4 regions of the Arthrobacter sp. NA-172 genome follow, and region 4 is predicted to be linked to each of the others. Evidence: predicted binding sites of a transcription regulator. Region 4 holds the regulator's gene; each other region holds the start of a gene.

Evidence for each region. Region 4 encodes HrcA, which represses chaperone genes, less so after heat shock. Its sites were predicted from a motif close to TTNGCACTCGNNNNNNNCGAGTGCNAA; they were not measured.
Region 1: a site for HrcA is predicted at 1,501-1,527, ahead of ACF0H6_RS06465 (FmdB family zinc ribbon protein). Genes of this name have one in related genera too.
Region 2: a site for HrcA is predicted at 2,563-2,589, ahead of groES (co-chaperone GroES). Genes of this name have one in related genera too.
Region 3: a site for HrcA is predicted at 2,464-2,490, ahead of groL (chaperonin GroEL). Genes of this name have one in related genera too.

What each region holds. Positions count from the first base shown of each region.
Region 1 covers NZ_JBINOT010000001.1:1,292,332-1,296,540, forward strand. The annotation lists gene galU (UTP--glucose-1-phosphate uridylyltransferase GalU) at 1-708, opposite strand, end outside; gene ACF0H6_RS06460 (5-formyltetrahydrofolate cyclo-ligase) at 826-1,431, shown strand; gene ACF0H6_RS06465 (FmdB family zinc ribbon protein) at 1,589-1,852, shown strand; gene ACF0H6_RS06470 (SAF domain-containing protein) at 1,988-2,689, shown strand; gene ACF0H6_RS06475 (hypothetical protein) at 2,682-2,810, opposite strand; partial or broken gene ACF0H6_RS06480 (AAA family ATPase) at 2,852-4,209, opposite strand, start outside.
Region 2 covers NZ_JBINOT010000001.1:1,309,992-1,314,200, forward strand. The annotation lists gene ACF0H6_RS06520 (acyltransferase family protein) at 1-162, opposite strand, end outside; gene groL (chaperonin GroEL) at 420-2,030, opposite strand; gene groES (co-chaperone GroES) at 2,118-2,414, opposite strand; gene ACF0H6_RS06535 (hypothetical protein) at 2,640-3,050, opposite strand; gene ACF0H6_RS06540 (SAM-dependent methyltransferase) at 3,138-4,209, shown strand, end outside.
Region 3 covers NZ_JBINOT010000003.1:632,904-637,112, forward strand. The annotation lists gene ACF0H6_RS17025 (DUF3263 domain-containing protein) at 1-3, shown strand, start outside; gene ACF0H6_RS17030 (LytR C-terminal domain-containing protein) at 53-682, shown strand; gene ACF0H6_RS17035 (cold-shock protein) at 819-1,022, shown strand; gene ACF0H6_RS17040 (ABC transporter substrate-binding protein) at 1,079-2,407, shown strand; gene groL (chaperonin GroEL) at 2,707-4,209, shown strand, end outside.
Region 4 covers NZ_JBINOT010000001.1:362,022-366,230, forward strand. The annotation lists partial or broken gene ACF0H6_RS01845 (DUF4870 domain-containing protein) at 1-410, opposite strand, end outside; gene ACF0H6_RS01850 (DUF3097 domain-containing protein) at 513-1,379, opposite strand; gene hrcA (heat-inducible transcriptional repressor HrcA) at 1,597-2,610, shown strand; gene dnaJ (molecular chaperone DnaJ) at 2,680-3,810, shown strand; gene ACF0H6_RS01865 (16S rRNA (uracil(1498)-N(3))-methyltransferase) at 3,813-4,209, shown strand, end outside.

The DNA of each region.
Region 1 (4,209 bases), 930 kb from region 4:
CGTCAGTTGGATCTCTCCTCCGCGGCCAGGTTCGGTTTTCTCCAGAACATCGAAAACCGAAGGGTGAAGTACGTAGCGGCCAATGAGGGCCAAGTTGGACGGAGCTTCCTCGACAGCGGGCTTTTCCACAAGTTGCTTGATGCGTACGTAGCCATCTTCGCCGATGTCCTCGATGTCCGCGCAGCCATAAGCGCTGATCTGGGAGGGCTCGACTTCGATGAGGGCCACAACTGATCCACCGGTCTTGTGCTGGACCTCGATCATGTCGCTGAGGAGGGTGTCCCGAGCGTCGATGAGGTCGTCACCGAGAAGAACCGCGAACGGTTCGTACCCAACGTGCTGCTTGGCACGCAACACTGCGTGCCCCAGGCCCTTGGGGTCGCCTTGACGAACGTAGTGGATGTCACCGAGATTGCTAGTAGCCTGCACCGAGTCCAGCTTGGTGGTATCCCCCTTGGCCTCCAAGGTCGCCTCCAGGGCCGGCACCCGGTCGAAGTGGTCCTCCAGTGCGCGCTTGTTACGGCCCGTGATCATGAGGATGTCGTTGAGTCCAACGCCTACCGCTTCCTCGACGACGTACTGGATGGCCGGCTTGTCGACTACCGGAAGCATCTCCTTGGGCATCGCCTTGGTGGCGGGCAGGAACCTGGTGCCGAGCCCGGCAACGGGGATCACGGCCTTGCGGACGGTGCAGTTATTGGAAGTCACCGGACTAATCTAACGGAAGGAACTGGACATTGGGCAAAAGGAACGCTGCTCGATGGAAGACAGCCTGCTGGTCCTCCGCATCGTCGCAACCGGACAGCAGCAAGAACTGGAGTGAAAATGACTTTGAAAGACGACATCCGTCGCGAGAACCGCAACCGCCGGCTCGCCTTGACGGAGCAAGAGCGCAGCGACGCCGGAGCCCGGATAGCCCGGCGCGGCCTCACCTGGGCAAATGCGATTTCGCAAGGGAAGCCGGCAACTTTTGCCGCGTACGTCGGTGTAGCGGCCGAACCGCCAACCATGCCTTTGCTTGCGGCACTCCACGAGGCAGGGCACAAGATTTTGCTTCCTGTCTGCGAACCGGAACGGCGCCTGAGCTGGGTGTATTGGACTCCGGAGACAGCTTTTGTTCGCTCAAAATATGCGCCGATTGATGAGCCTGTCGGCGAACGACACGGCGGCGACGCCGTCCAAGCCGCGGCAGGAATATTTCTTCCTGCTACTGCGGTGGACGGCGGTGGCACCCGCATCGGCCAGGGCGGCGGGTACTACGACCGGCTCCTTGACGGGCTCGACGCCGGGGGGCAACGTCCGCCGACAGTCGCCGTCGTCTACGACCATGAAGTCTTGCCCGCGAGTACTATCCCGGCCGAACCATTCGATAGGCCCGTTGCGGAGGCGCTTACCCCCTCCCGCATCGTTCGACTCACGGCGGCCGAATAAACCGGGCTTTGGGCGGATTGTTCCGTCCACCACATTCTCTGGTAATGGGTCCTGCGCCGGATGATAGAATTGGCACTCAGGCCCTGGGACTGCTAAGGACGGACTAATCCATCTTGGCGGCGCAGGACCTGCAGTTCGTCCCGGAGGAGGATCACCCGTGCCCACATATGCCTACGCCTGCAAAGACTGCGGCCATGCCTTTGACATTGTTCAGGCTTTCACAGACAGCTCCCTGTCCGACTGCCCCGAATGCCAAGGATCGTTGCGCAAGAAGTTCAACAGCGTCGGGGTTGTTTTCAAGGGATCGGGCTTCTACCGCACAGACTCACGGGACTCCAAGGGAAGCACAGTTTCTCCTGCGCCCGCCGCACCGGCGGCGGCCCCGGCTCCAGCGTCGGTTCCGGCGGCAGCCGCCAACTGATTGCGGCTTCCGGCTGAGTTCGCTGTTCATTCGAGTTCGGCTTTCCACCTGGGTTCAGTTTCACTTGCGTGCGGTTTTCCACATAGCGCAATAAAGGTCTGTCCCCGCGACTTCACGCACGGTTAGCGTGGCAACATGCCAGCGACCCCGCGTGTACCCCAAGGCGTCCATCCAGCGAGGCCCCCGTCGATTCCAGGCACCAGAAACCTCCCGCCGGTCACCAAGCCCCGCCGCCGTAATGGTTTGGCTCCCCTCGGTCGTTTCGGGCCGGCCTGGAGCATCGGTGCGCCTCCAACGCGTTCCAGCCACCACCGCTTAGGCAGTTGGCTGAACCGTCATCGCCGCCTTGTGGTTGCACTCCTGCTGTGCGTGGCCGCCGGGATCGCGGTCCATCAACTGACGCCGGCGTCGGAAAAGCGGGTGACGGTGCTCGCCGCTGCCCGGGATCTTCCGGCCGGGTCCAGTTTGGCTGATGCCGATCTCAAACCTTTCGAAGTGCTTCCCGACGGGGCTCCCGCGGGAGCACTCACCTCCAGCACTGGATACCAGGGGAAACAGCTTGCCTCACCGTTGCGGAAGGGACAGATCCCCACCGACGCCCAGCTCTTGGGTCCCGGCCTGCTCACCGGCGCTGCGCCAGGCACAGCGGCCGTTCCGCTGCGAATGGCCGATCCCTCGTCAATTCAGCTTGTTTCGCCGGGTCAATTGGTCAATGTTGTACTGACGGCGGCAGACGGGCTTGAAGCAACCGGCAGGAAATCCGAAGTCGCTGGCTGCAGCCGTCCCCGTCTTGTGGACGTCCGCGCAGGGAGGCAAGGCCAGCCAGTGGCTAGGTAATGGCGAGTCTGACGGCCTCGTGGTGGTTGCGGCGAATCCGCAACAGGCCGAATTCCTCGCCGGAGCTTCCACCCGCGGAAAATTGTTCTTCGTCTTGGTCAGTCCTGCCGGCAATCGACAATTCGAAACTCCTGCAGGATCGCCAGGATCATCGTGGGACCTTCAGCCCCAATGCGGAGGCCTTTGCTCCTTGAGCCAGGCGTCGTGATCGTAACCGGACTCATCACCCCAACGGCGTGGATCATCCTCGGACGCCTTTTTGGGCAAGATGCCATCTCCCGCCGGCTTCCGCTCCGCTGCGGACTCCACTTCAGTTTTCTCCGGTTTGTCCTCACCGGCAGCAGGCTCCGCATCCGCCGAGGTCGAGTTTGGGCTGATGTCCGCAGGCTGCGTAGCCGAAGTGTTCTTGTTTTCCGCCATGGTGCTTCCTTAGGGAACAGCTGGTCCCGTGCCAGGGCCTTGGGTGCCGGGGCCTTGGGTGCCGTCGAGCTCTGCCGGAGCGGGCTGCTGACTGTCCAGTTCCAATTGTTCAACATCCATGTCCAGGAATCCATGCTGGACGGCGCCATACGAAGGCGCTACCGGCTTCTCCAGCCCCAAATAGGAGCCAATGCGGTCCGCGCAGGACGATGGATCCGTGAACACTTCGATGGTCCACAAGGACATGTAACGCCAACCGAGGCGTTCCAAGAGTTGGGGCCGCAGCCTGCTGCGTTCCCTGACGCTCATGCGGCGGTATCGCTCTGTGCCGTCCGATTCGATGGCCACCGGGGTAGGCATTTCGGTGTCATCACGTCCAATGGTGTGCACCGGGTCAGCTGCGGCGGCGATGTCCAAGGCTCCGTCATAGTGGTGCCACACCCGGGCCCCGCGGGCACGGAGTCGCTCGCCCAAATCCGCCACCAACGGATCCTCGCCGAGAGCTTGTTCGCTGGCCGCGGCCCTCGTGGCCGGCGTCCCAGGTCCGAATTACCCGAAAGTTCGCGGTCAAGGAGTTCGTGGAAATCAACGGCCCCGTGGGCCAGCCTGTCGAGGTCCAGGTCCTCCGGACGGAAGCAGCTCAGCACGTGCAGCGATCTCCGCGAACGGGTCATCGCCAACGCAAACTTGTTGCGGCCACCTTCGACCGACAGCGGTCCGAAACTGTGCAGCGCCCGGCCATGCGGAGTGCGCCCGAAACCCAGCGAGAAGATGATGTGGTCCCGGACCAGCCCCTGGGCGCGTTCCAAATCCACCACGCGGAAGGACTCGGCACCGGCGTTGAAAAAACCGGACATCAGCGGATAGTTGGGCAGTTGGAGCCTAATGGCTTCGCCGATCCTTGCCGCGTGTCGCAGGCTTGCCGTGACCACGGCCAGCGAAGTCCGGGGCCGAAGCTTGGCGTGTTCAAAAAGCAGGTCAACCACGCGGTTCACTTCGGCGGCGACCGATTCAACGCCCTCGTGGTCCGAACCCGGCAGACCGGTCCCATCCGGGATGTACTCGACCACTACCGAGCGGTCCAGCCCCGTGACGGATTG
Region 2 (4,209 bases), 950 kb from region 4:
GACAAGCAAGAAAACGTCGACACCGCCGGAAACCCGGCCGAACCATATGTGGTACGTGACAACCATGAGGACGGCCACAGAACGAAGTCCCTGGATTTCGGGCCGAAACGTAGATTTAGCCGTCGATTTTGGCGTCCCGCTTTGGTGCCGGGAAGGCACCATTGCGCGCGTGGTTGTCAAAGTCTTGCCTCCAGGGTGCTCACACGAACCCTCTATGTTACTGATTCGTAATCTTCATCGCCAATTGAGTCCGTGTTCAATTTGAGACCGTGTTCAATCAACTTCATTCACTCCATTAGGTCACCCCCTGCTGAGAGTTCCCGGGGCGTTGGCTGGGCCAAAGCTCCGCGCTCGGCAGTAAAAAGCAGGAGGTCCGGCCCCCGAATGGGGACCGGACCTCCTTCAATCAGTAGCCAGGGTTAGTGGCTGTGACCTGCGTGCTCGTCTTCCTCGGCCGGCTTCTCGACAACCAGGGTCTCAGTGGTGAGAACCAGGGCTGCGATGGATGCGGCGTTCTGGAGCGCAGAACGGGTGACCTTGACGGGATCGATCACGCCAGCGGCGATCAGGTCCTCGTACACACCGGATTTGGCGTTGAAACCGTGGTTGTCTTCGAGCTCGGCAACCTTGGCGACGACGACGTAGCCGTCGAAGCCGGCGTTCTGGGCGATCCAGCGCAGCGGCTGGGTCAGGGCGCGGCGGACGATCCCGACGGCGGCAGCCGCGTCGCCTTCCAGGGCCTTGACTGCGCTGTCCTCGTCCAGGGCCTTAAGGGCGTGGATGAGGGCAGAGCCACCGCCGGAGACGATGCCTTCTTCAAGAGCAGCACGCGTGGAGGACACTGCGTCCTCGATGCGGTGCTTCTTTTCCTTGAGCTCAACCTCAGTGGCTGCGCCAACCTTGATGACGCCGATGCCACCGGCCAGCTTGGCGAGCCGTTCCTGCAGCTTTTCCCGGTCCCAATCAGAATCGGTGCGGGTCAGCTCGGCGCGGAGCTGGGATACGCGTGCCGCGACATCCTCAGCCGTGCCGGCGCCGTCAACGATGGTGGTGTTGTCCTTGGTGACGGTAATGCGGCGGGCAGTACCGAGGACCTCGAGGCCAACCTGGTCCAGGGACAAGCCGAGCTCCTGGGAGACAACCTGTGCACCGGTCAGCGTAGCGATGTCCTGCAGCATGGCCTTCCGGCGGTCACCGAAGCCCGGGGCCTTGACGGCAACGACGTTCAGGGTGCCGCGGATACGGTTCACGATCAGCGTGGACAATGCTTCGCCGTCGATGTCCTCAGCAATGATGAAGAGCGGCTTGGCAGCCTGGAGGGCCTTCTCCAGGAGCGGCAGGAATTCCTGCAGCGAGGAGATCTTGCCCTGGTTGATCAGGATGAGCGCGTCTTCCAGGACAGCTTCCTGGCGTTCTGCGTCAGTGACGAAGTACGGGGACAGGTAGCCCTTGTCGAACTGCATGCCCTCGGTGAGGACCAGTTCGGTCTGAGTGGTGGAGGACTCTTCGATGGTGATGACACCATCCTTGCCGACCTTGCCGAAGGCCTCGGCCAGAAGCTCACCAACCTCATCGCTCTGGGCGGAGATCGCGGCAACGTTGGCAACCTGGGTGCCTTCTACTTCGCGGGCGTTGGCGAGGAGGCGAGCGGCAACAGCCTCGACAGAGACCTCGATGCCGCGCTTGATTTCGCCGGGGGCGGCTCCTGCGGCAACGTTGCGCAGGCCTTCCTTGACAAGCGCCTGTGCGAGCACGGTAGCCGTGGTGGTGCCGTCGCCTGCGACGTCGTTGGTCTTGGTGGCGACTTCCTTGGCCAGCTGGGCGCCAAGGTTCTCATACGGGTCGTCGAGTTCGACTTCGCGTGCGATGGTCACGCCGTCGTTGGTGATGGTGGGAGCTCCCCACTTCTTGTCCAGAACGACGTTGCGGCCACGCGGGCCAAGGGTGACCTTGACGGTGTTGGCGAGCTTGTCAATGCCTGCTTCGAGCGAGCGACGGGCAGCGTCGTTAAACGCAAGCTGCTTTGCCATGGTTGTGTCCTTTCAAGACGGAAAACCCGCACCGCTGATTCAGTCGGAAGAGTTCCAACCCAATCTGCGGTGCGGGATTCCAGGAGATTACTTAACGACGATTGCCAGAACGTCGCGGGCGGACAGAACGAGGTATTCGCTGCCACCGGTCTTGACTTCAGTTCCGCCGTACTTGGAGTAGATGACGACGTCACCAACGGTTACATCGACGGGCACGCGGTTGCCGTTGTCATCGAAGCGGCCGGGGCCAACTGCAACAACTTCGCCTTCCTGCGGCTTTTCCTGTGCAGTGTCCGGGATGACCAGGCCGGAAGCCGTGGTCTGCTCTGCTTCGAGCGGGCGGACAACAATGCGATCCTCGAGAGGCTTAATGGAGACCGACACTCGGATCTCTCCTTTACGTGAGGTAGTACATGGACTATCGAACCAGGGGTGCCGAGGCGGGCTTACCGTCGTCGCGGTGCCGGTAAGTGCCTGGCGGCATGATTAGCACCCGCCTAGGGAGAGTGCTAACCAAGACTCTATGTAAGCATTAGCACTCGGTCAAGGCGAGTGCCAGAATTTCGTCCTCGGTGAAAGGCGGCAGGACGCATTTCCGGCTCAAGCAGTTCATTGTCCGGCGAGGTCGTCGAAGTCCACGTCCTCGCCGTCGTCGTACTCTTCCTTCGGTGCAGTCCCGCGGTTCAGGTAAAGCACCACCGCACCGGCGAGGGCAACGACGCCGGACACCACCAATCCGATGATCGTCCCGATGCGGACGCCCGCGTAGGTGTCGCGGATGTCGCGGGCCTCGTCCGTGGCGTCCTGGACGCTCTTTCCGGTCATCGAATAAGTAGCGGCGTTGAAGGAGTCAAGAATGAAAATGATGATCAGGAGCGCGATGCAGACAACCGCAATCGAGGCACCTGCAATGAGCGCAGGACGGGCGTACCTGGAAAGCTTTCCGGCGAAGGGACGTTGATCGGGGGCGGAGGGAGAACCATTGGCGTCGTCAGGCTGGCGTACTGGGTTGTCTTCCATGGAATCAACCCTAGCCGCCTGAGCGGACCTGAAGGCGCTTAGTTCCCTCTCCGCCGCGTATGACGGACGAGCACTAGGCTAGTTCCCATGGCTGACACACCCCCGGACCAGATTGCCCCCTTGCTGACAACAGAGGGTTGGGAACTGCTGGCATCCTTGGGACCGTATAAGGAGAGCGAAGCGTATGCCCTGAATGCGCAGCTCCGTAAAGACGGCCACTCCCCCGGACTGGTGGCCGCCGTACTCACCCAGTTCAGGCTCCGCACGCGGGCCGAAGCGAAGTTCGGCGAATTTGCGCGCCAGATGCTCTTCACCCAGGCCGGACTGGAACAGGCAACGCGGCTCAATGTGGCGGCCAGGCACGCCGAACGCTTCGCCAAGGCAGGTACGCAGCACGTAGCGGACCTCGGCTGCGGACTCGGAGCCGACTCGATGGCCATAGCCTCCATGGACATCAAGGTCACTGCCGTGGAAATGGATGAGACCACCGCGGCCTGCGCCACCATCAACCTCATGTCCTTCCCGCACGCAACGGTGGTGCACGCCGATGCCGCGTCGGTTCCCCTCGACGGTATCGACGGTGTGTGGCTCGATCCTGCGCGCCGCACGACGTCGTCGTCGGGAACCAAGCGGATCTGGGATCCGGAGGCCTTCTCGCCGCCGTTGTCCTTCGTTGAATCATTGGCCGCTACGGGCAAGTCTGTCGGGGTCAAGATGGGCCCGGGCATGCCGCACGAATCAGTTCCGGCCGGCTGCGAGGCACAGTGGGTTTCGGTGGGAGGAGACGTCACCGAGGTGACACTGTGGTTCAACGACGTCGCGCGCCCCGGCATCCGCCGCGCCGCTTTGGTCCTCGGGTCGCAGGGCGCGGCCGAGATCACCAGCGGCGAAGACTTCGACGGCGGCCCGGTACCCGACGTCGGGCCTGTTGAGGGGTACCTCTACGAACCGGACGGCGCGGTGATCCGCGCAGGTTTGGTTGCCGACATCGCGCTCCGGTTGGGCGGACACCTGGTGGACGAGCACATCGCGTACATCTGCGCGCCGGTCCTGACGGAGACCCCCTTCGCCCGCGCCTACAAGGTCCTGGAAGTCATGCCATACAACGTCAAGACCCTCAAGGCGTGGGTGAAGGCCAATGGCGTCGGTGTCCTGGACA
Region 3 (4,209 bases), on a different contig from region 4:
TAGAGCACCCGCTGATCACCCAGCAAGCAAGCAGCAAGGACAAGGCTTCACCATGACCAAATTTGCCCGGGATGAATTCGACCGTGTCCCGCAAAGCTCGTCGCGCCAAGGTGTCCACCGGCTCGTCGCGTCGGCCTCCCGGCCCGCGCTCTGGCCCGTGCTGGTCCTGGGCGGTCTTGCGTTGGCCGTGGGCCTCGTTGCCTTCCTCGTCCTTCCGAAGCTTGGGTTAACCTCCTCGACCACGCCGCAGGCTGCCATCGCGGCGGGCGCCTCCAAGAGTCCCACAGCTTCGCCGACTGCCAGCGGCCCGGCTTCTGCAAATGGCTCAGTCCAGCCGTCCAGCCAGCCGAGCCCGAGCGCAACTTCCAGCACGCCCACGGCTAGCACCGCGCCTAGCACGGCGCCGCTGGACAAGACCGCGGCAGTCGCGGTCTACAACGGCACCACCACCGGTGGCCTGGCTGCCCGTGTTGCCGGCGTAGTGCAAGGCGGCGGCTGGCCGCTGTCCACGGTCGCAAACTGGGGCGGCATGCCCCAGCAGACCTCTTCCGTCTTCTACAACGGCGCCGCCCAGAAGGGCAATGCGGAAGCGCTCGGCAAGCTGCTGGGGATCGCCAACCTGGTGGACAGTGCCGAATTCCAGCAGCCGGTGGTCGTCATTCTGGGGCCCGGCTACAAGTAACTCGGTTACGCCTCAATAACATTGCGGCCACCCTCACCCAAGGTTGCGCTACTGCAACGTGACTGTGGTTACAGTAGTTGTGAGCTGGCCCGGAGATCCCGGAAGCTGGCCACTGCTAGTTGAAAGTGTGGGGATCATGGCTTTGGGAACCGTCAAATGGTTCAATGCCGAAAAGGGCTACGGATTCATCACCGTGGATGAGTCCGGTGACGACATTTTTGTACATTGGTCCGCCATCCAGATGGATGGCTTCCGTGCGCTCGAAGAAGGACAGCGGGTCGACTTCGAACTCGGTGAGGGCCAGAAGGGCCCGCAGGCAGAGAGCGTGCGGCTTATCTAGTGGGTGTTGCGGCAACGAGGCATTTCAGGCACCTAGGGGCGCGGCGGACACGGCTCTTGGATGCACAGCCATCCGGAGGGCGCCGGTCCCGGACATTTTCGCTGGTAGCACCCCTCCTCGCAGGCTGTGCAGCGTTGGCCGTCGGATTGGCCGGGTGCTCCGCCCAGGTGGGAAACGCGCGGCTCGACGCCGTCACCCCCAGTGGAGACGGCGTCCTGCACATCGGGATGATCCTGGACAATACCGGCAGTTCCGCGTTCCTTAACGAGTCCGAACTTGCAGCAGCCAAGCTGGCCGTCAAGCAGATCAACGACGCCGGCGGTTACAAAGGCCATCCTGTGGAGTTACTCCCGGCATCGGCGGCCAGTGACGGCAGCAGCGCTGCGGCCTTCACTGCCGACACTGCGTCACAAGCCAAGGCGTTGCTTGCGGCCCACGCCGACGTCGTGGTGGGGCCAACGGATTCGAGCCATGCGCCCGCCGCGATCGATATTCTTTCGCCTGCCCGTATTCCGCTCATCTCACCCGCAAACACCGCGTCGGGGCTCAGCAGCTACAAGAGCGGCGGTTTCTACTTCCGAACCTCGGCCGCCGACGCCGCCCAAGGCAGCGTCCTGGCGAAGCTGGCGCACGATTCCGGTGCTAAGACACTCTCCGTTCTGCACGAAGCCGGGGACTACGGTACGCGCGTCTCCGCGGCGGTCATGGATGCTGCACGCAGCCTCGGCATGAACGCTGTGTCCAACGTGGAATTCGCGTCCGGCAAAGCAGCTCCGGCAGCGGCGAGCATCAAATCCGGGACGCCGGACGCCGTCGTCGTGGTTGCCCGCGATGGTGCCCAAGGCGCCCTGGCCGAGCTGATGAACGCGGGGCTGAGCGGCAAGAAACTGATCCTGAGCGACGGCGCTATACGCCAGTACGGATCCGCCCTCGGTGCCGGCGGCCTCGACGGTGCGCGGGGGATTCTTCCGGGCGTGTTCCCGGGCGTGGACTTTCAGGCCGGACTGACGGGGATCGATCCCAAACTCAAGGACACGACGTACGCCGCTGAAACGTACGACGCCGTCACCCTCGCGGCGCTTGCTGCTGCGGCTGCGGACGACGACGCCGGGGCATCGATCGCTGCTTGGCTCACCACCGTGGCCGGCGGGACGCGTCCGACGTCGGGCGCCGCGGCATCAAAAGAGCGCGCGTCTTGCACGTCATACAAGGACTGCGTCGAGGTGCTGAAGGCGGCCAAACTGCCGGATTACGACGGCGAATCCGGCACCATAGGATTCGACTCCAACGGCGACGTCACATCGTCCAATTACATGGTTTTCACCTACGGCGCTGACAACACTGCGCGGGTGAGTGGCAAGGAGACGGCCTCGCGGACCCCGTGATGGCTTTGCTGGTAGCGAACTCCCTTGGCGTGGCGAATGGTTTCCAGCACTTTCTGCTTGCACTCTCCTCGGGTGAGTGCTAATTATTGATTAGCACTCTCAAGCACTGACTGCTAATGCTTCGTGCGGCTCCGGCCGCTCGGAAGATGGTGGCGGTGCATGGGGGAACAAAGAACACCTTGCTGGGGTGAGATCCGGACCACGCGGCGTACAGAGGCCGAATGCGAAGGATCGTCCGTCGCGGGCACCGCAGTAAAGGCACCTTCTGTAACGACTGTCCCGAAAGGACTACCGCCGTTATGGCCAAGATCATTGCATTTGATGAAGAGGCACGCCGCGGTCTCGAGCGGGGTCTGAACATCCTCGCCGACGCCGTCAAGGTCACCCTCGGCCCGCGTGGACGCAACGTCGTCCTCGAAAAGAAGTGGGGCGCCCCCACGATCACCAACGATGGTGTTTCCATCGCCAAGGAGATCGAACTGGACGACCCGTTCGAGAAGATCGGCGCGGAGCTGGTCAAGGAAGTTGCCAAGAAGACGGATGACGTCGCTGGCGACGGTACCACCACCGCAACCGTTCTGGCCCAGGCCCTGGTCAAGGAAGGCCTGCGCAACGTAGCTGCCGGCGCCGACCCGCTGTCCCTGAAGCGTGGCATCGAGAAGGCTGTTGAAGCCGTCATTCGCGAGCTGCTCACGTCCGCCAAGGAAATCGAGACCAAGGAAGAGATCGCCGCCACGGCTTCCATCTCTGCCGGCGATACCGAAATCGGTAACCTCATTGCTGAAGCCCTGGACAAGGTCGGCAAGGAAGGCGTCATCACGGTCGAGGAGTCCAACACCTTCGGCCTGGAGCTTGAGCTCACCGAAGGCATGCGCTTCGATAAGGGTTACATCTCCGCCTACTTCGTCACCGACGCTGAGCGCCAGGAAACGGTCCTCGAAGACCCGTACATCCTGATCGTCAACTCCAAGATCTCCAACGTGAAGGAACTCGTTGCGGTCCTGGAGAAGGTCATGCAGTCCAACAAGCCGCTGCTGATCATCGCCGAAGACATCGAGGGGGAGGCCCTGGCCACCCTGATCGTCAACAAGATCCGTGGCACCTTCAAGTCCGTCGCCGTCAAGGCTCCGGGCTTCGGTGACCGCCGCAAGGCACAGCTCGCCGACATCGCCATCCTCACCGGTGGCCAGGTCATCTCCTCCGAGGTCGGCCTGTCCCTTGAGAACGCAACCCTCGAACTGCTTGGCAACGCCCGCAAGGTAGTTGTCACCAAGGACGAGACCACCATCGTCGAAGGTGCCGGCGACGCTGACGCCATCGCCGGTCGCGTGGCTCAGATCCGTGCCGAGATCGAGAACTCCGACTCCGACTACGACCGCGAGAAGCTGCAGGAACGTCTGGCCAAGCTGGCCGGCGGCGTTGCAGTCATCAAGGCCGGTGCCGCAACCGAGGTCGAGCTCAAGGAACGCAAGCACCGCATCGAGGACGCAGTCCGCAACGCGAAGGCTGCCGTTGAAGAAGGCATCGTCGCCGGTGGTGGCGTTGCCCTCATCCAGGCCGGTGCCAAGGCGTTCGCCAACCTGCAGCTCGAAGGCGACGAAGCAACGGGCGCCAACATCGTCCGCGTTGCCATTGACGCTCCGCTCAAGCAGATCGCCTACAACGCTGGCCTCGAGCCGGGCGTTGTTATCGACAAGGTCCGCGGCCTGCCGTCGGGCCACGGTCTGAACGCTGCAACCGGCGTTTACGAGGACCTGCTGGCTGCCGGCGTCAACGACCCCGTAAAGGTCACCCGCTCGGCC
Region 4 (4,209 bases):
GATCCAGCGCAAGTTGAAGCGGTAGCGGTGCGGTTGCCCGTGGTTGACGCGGATACCCGCAGAGACGGAGAAGCACGTGACCGCCACCCAGATTGCCGTTGCCAGCGACCGGCGAACAGATTCCCCACCGCAGGCAGCAATACCAGCACATTCGCGAGTACCGCAGCAATCGTCGGGGGCAGGGTGAAGTTCAGGGCTTCCCTGGATTCCTGCGCCGTGAACGGGCCACGTTCGCGGAAGATCAGGTAGATCAGAAGCGAAGGCACGCAGCCAAGAATTCCGCCGAAATGCGCCAAAGTCGCCCATTGCCGGTCTTCCGTTGCCGTCAAGGGCATCGCATTGGCAGGAACGCCGTGGTACTGGGACTGGCCCGAGGAGCCATCCCGTTCGTCAGGAGCGTTGTCTGCCACTGTATCTTCCTTCGAGTGTCTATCGGTTCGGTGTTGCTGTCTCAGAATACTTGCTCGGCAGAAGATCGGCAGACCAAGCACCCTGCCTGCGGTAGGGATTCGTCACGGCACGGTCAGGAAATCAATGACTTCTTCCACTCGTCCGAGCAAGGATGGATCCAAATCCGCATAGCTGCGAACGGCGCCAAGAAGCTTCTGCCAGCCCAGCCCAATGTCCTCTGCAGTCTCGTGCGGCCAACCGAACGACTTCAGGATGCCGGTTTTCCAATCGGTGCCACGGGCGATGGTGGGCCACTGCTCGATCCCCAGGACCTTCGGGCGGATCGCCTGCCAGACGTCCACGTAGGGATGGCCCACGATCAGGACGTTCCCGGCCGCGCCGGGAAGCGTCATGGCGTCAGCGGCAATCCGTGATTCTTTTGAGTCCGGTACCAAGTGGTCAACGAGAATTCCGAGCCTGCGGCCCGGCCCGGGGGAGAACTCGGCAATTGCCGCTTTGAGATCGTCCACGCCATGCAGGGGTTCGACGACGATGCCCTCCACCCGGAGGTCGTCTCCCCAGACCTTCTCCACGAGTTCGGCGTCGTGCTTTCCTTCCACCCAGATCCGGCTTGCCTTCGCGACCTGGGCACGCTGCCCGGTGACCCGGACGGATCCCGACGCCGTCCGGCCGGCTTGCGCAGCGCCCGCGCCACCCGTCGTGCCCGCCGCACGAGGTGCAGGCGGAAGGAGCTTCACAGGTTGGCCATCCAGCAGGAATCCAAAGCCAAGCCGGAAGGACTTACTCTTTCCTCGCCGGTCCTCGAGCACCACAATGTGCATGCCTCCGGACTTTTCGACCCTGGTCACGGCGCCGACCCAACCGGACTGGACATCTTCCAGGACCATTCCGCGCTCCACGGGCACCTCGGGTAGCTGCCGTTTGGCGGGCGAGGAAAGGTCTTGGGGGCCCCAATTGTCGTAAGACACAGTCTTCACTCCACTTTGCGCTAGGGGGATGGATGACGGTCCTGGGCATTCCGCCGGACCGCGCGGGAATCATGTTCGCCGCGAGCGGTACCAATGCTAACAACGAGGTGGCTCATACTAGACTTGTTGGCACTTGGGCATGTTGAGTGCTAACTATTGAAAACTATGTAGTTAGGCCTAGGTCGTTGAACATCGGGCTGTTGAAGGGAGGTGGGCAGTGAGCGAGCCACGCAAGCTTGAAGTGTTGCGGGCCATCGTGGAGGACTATGTTCACTCCCGCGAACCCGTCGGCTCCAAAGCCCTTGTCGAGCGGCACCACTTGGGGGTGTCCAGCGCCACTATCCGCAACGACATGGCGCTTCTGGAAGAAGAAGGCCTCATCGTCGCCCCGCACACCAGTGCCGGCCGCATCCCCACGGACAAGGGATATCGCCTGTTCGTTGACCGTATTTCCGAGGTGAAGCCGCTTTCTGCTGCTGAGCGCCGGGCCATTCACTCCCTCCTTGAAGGACCGGACGACGTCGAGGACATCCTCGAGCGCACAGTGCGGCTCTTGTCCCAGCTCACCAACCAAGTCGCTGTGGTCCAGTACCCGCACGTGAGCCGCGCCCGCGTGCGGCACATTGAGTTTGTCCTTTTGGCACCGCGTCAGGTCTTGGTGGTATTGATCGCCGATACCGGCAAGGTGGAGCAAGGTGTGGTGCATGCGGGGGCGGATGCCACCGACGAGGAGCTCATGGCCTTGCGCGCCCGTTTCCTCACAAGCATTGCCGCCTCGCAGCTTGACCTCATGCCGCAAGTCCTCCCTTCAGTCGTTGCCCTGTGCCCGCCGGCGCTTCGGAACCTCGCAGGCGTCCTTGCGCACGGCTTGGAGCGGCTAGCCGACAGGACCAGGGACGAGCGCATGGTCATGGCAGGCACAGCCAACCTCGCCCGCTCCAATGTGGATTTCCCGCTCAGCATCGGCCCGGTTCTCGAAGCGCTTGAAGAGCAAGTGGTCATGTTGCGCCTGCTCTCGGACATGGCGGAGGACCCCCGGGGAGTCACCGTGAGCATCGGCCGCGAGAATCCCTACGACGGGCTCTCGGAAGCATCCGTGGTCGCCACCGGTTATGGTCCCGGCAGCAACGCCAAGATCGGCATTCTTGGTCCCACGCGGATGGACTATCCGAACACCATGGCGGCCGTCCGGGCCGTCGCACGCTACCTTTCCCGCATTCTGGGCGGATGACAGCCACGGCTGGAAACCCGTCTCGCAAGAAACGCAGTTTAACCGTAAAACAAGGAAGAGATACCGACTTTGAGCAGTCACTATGACGTTCTGGGCGTCTCGTCGGAAGCAACCGGCGAGGAGATCAAGAAGGCCTACCGCAAGCTCGCCCGCAAGCTGCACCCCGATGTGAACCCCGGAGAAGGCGCCGCGGAAGAGTTCAAAGCCGTGACCCACGCCTACGAGGTCCTCTCTGATCCCCAGAAGCGACGTATTTACGACGCCACGGGCAATGAGAACGGTACCGACAACGGCTTCGGCGGAGGCTACGCAGGCCAGGGGTTTGCCTTCCAGGACATTTTCGACACCTTCTTCGGCGGAGGCAGCGGCGGCATGCATGGCCCCGCATCACGCATGCGCCGCGGCCAGGACGCCCTGATCAGCGTCCGCATCGATTTGCGCGATGCCGTTTTCGGCGTCAACAAGAAGCTGGAAGTGGACACCGCGGTCACCTGCCCGACGTGCGAAGGAACGTGCTGCCGCGCGGGCACCCACCCGGAGCGCTGCGACATCTGCGGCGGCTCGGGCCAGGTCCAGCGCGCAGTCCGCTCCATTCTTGGCCAGGTCATGACGGCAGCTCCATGTGGATCCTGCGAGGGTTTCGGTTCGGTCATCAAAGATCCTTGCAATGAATGCAACGGCCAGGGGCGTATCCGCAGCCGCCGCTCGCTGACCGTCAAGGTGCCCGGGGGCGTGGCCACTGGCACACGGATACAGTTGTCGTCCCAGGGCGAGGCAGGTCCCGCCGGCGGCCCTCCCGGCGACCTCTACGTGGAGATCCGGGTCAACAACGATTCGACCTACCTTCGTGAAGGCGACGACCTTCATGCAACACTGAGCGTTCCCATGACAGCCGCGGCACTTGGTACCGAACTGCAGCTCGAGACCTTTGACGGATCCCAGGAGATCGACGTCAAGGCCGGTACCCAGTCCGGCGAAGTCATCACCTTGCGTGGGTTGGGCGTCACCCATCTCCGCGGATATGGGCGTGGAGACCTCAAGGTGCACTTGCATGTTGAGACCCCCGGCAAGATCGACGCCGCACAGGAGGAATTGCTCCGCCAGCTGGCCAAATTGCGCGGCGAGCAGTTCACCGAGGGCAAACTCGTAGCCAGCGGTGGCATGTTCGCGAAGCTGCGGGACAAGCTCGGTAACCTGTAGCGGTGAGTAACCCCGTATTCTTCACGGCCCCAGGCACGCTCGACGGACTGGGGCCGGGTGACACGTTCGTGCTCGACGGCGCGGAGGCCAGGCACGCTGTCACAGTCAAGCGCCTCGAGCCGGGCGAAGCAGTGGACATTGCCGACGGCGCCGGAAAGCGGCTCACGGGAACTGTGACCGGATCCGGACAGGGAACCCTGACAGTTCTTACCGCCCAGATCATGGAGGAGCACCAGCCCGCTGTGCGGCTCGTCCTGGTCCAGGCCCTCGCCAAGGGGGACCGGGACGAGCTTGCCGTCGAGACGGCAACGGAACTCGGCATCGACGCCGTCGTGCCCTGGCAAGCGGAACGATCCATCGTCCGCTGGAAAGGCGAGCGGGCAGCCAAAGCCCATGCGA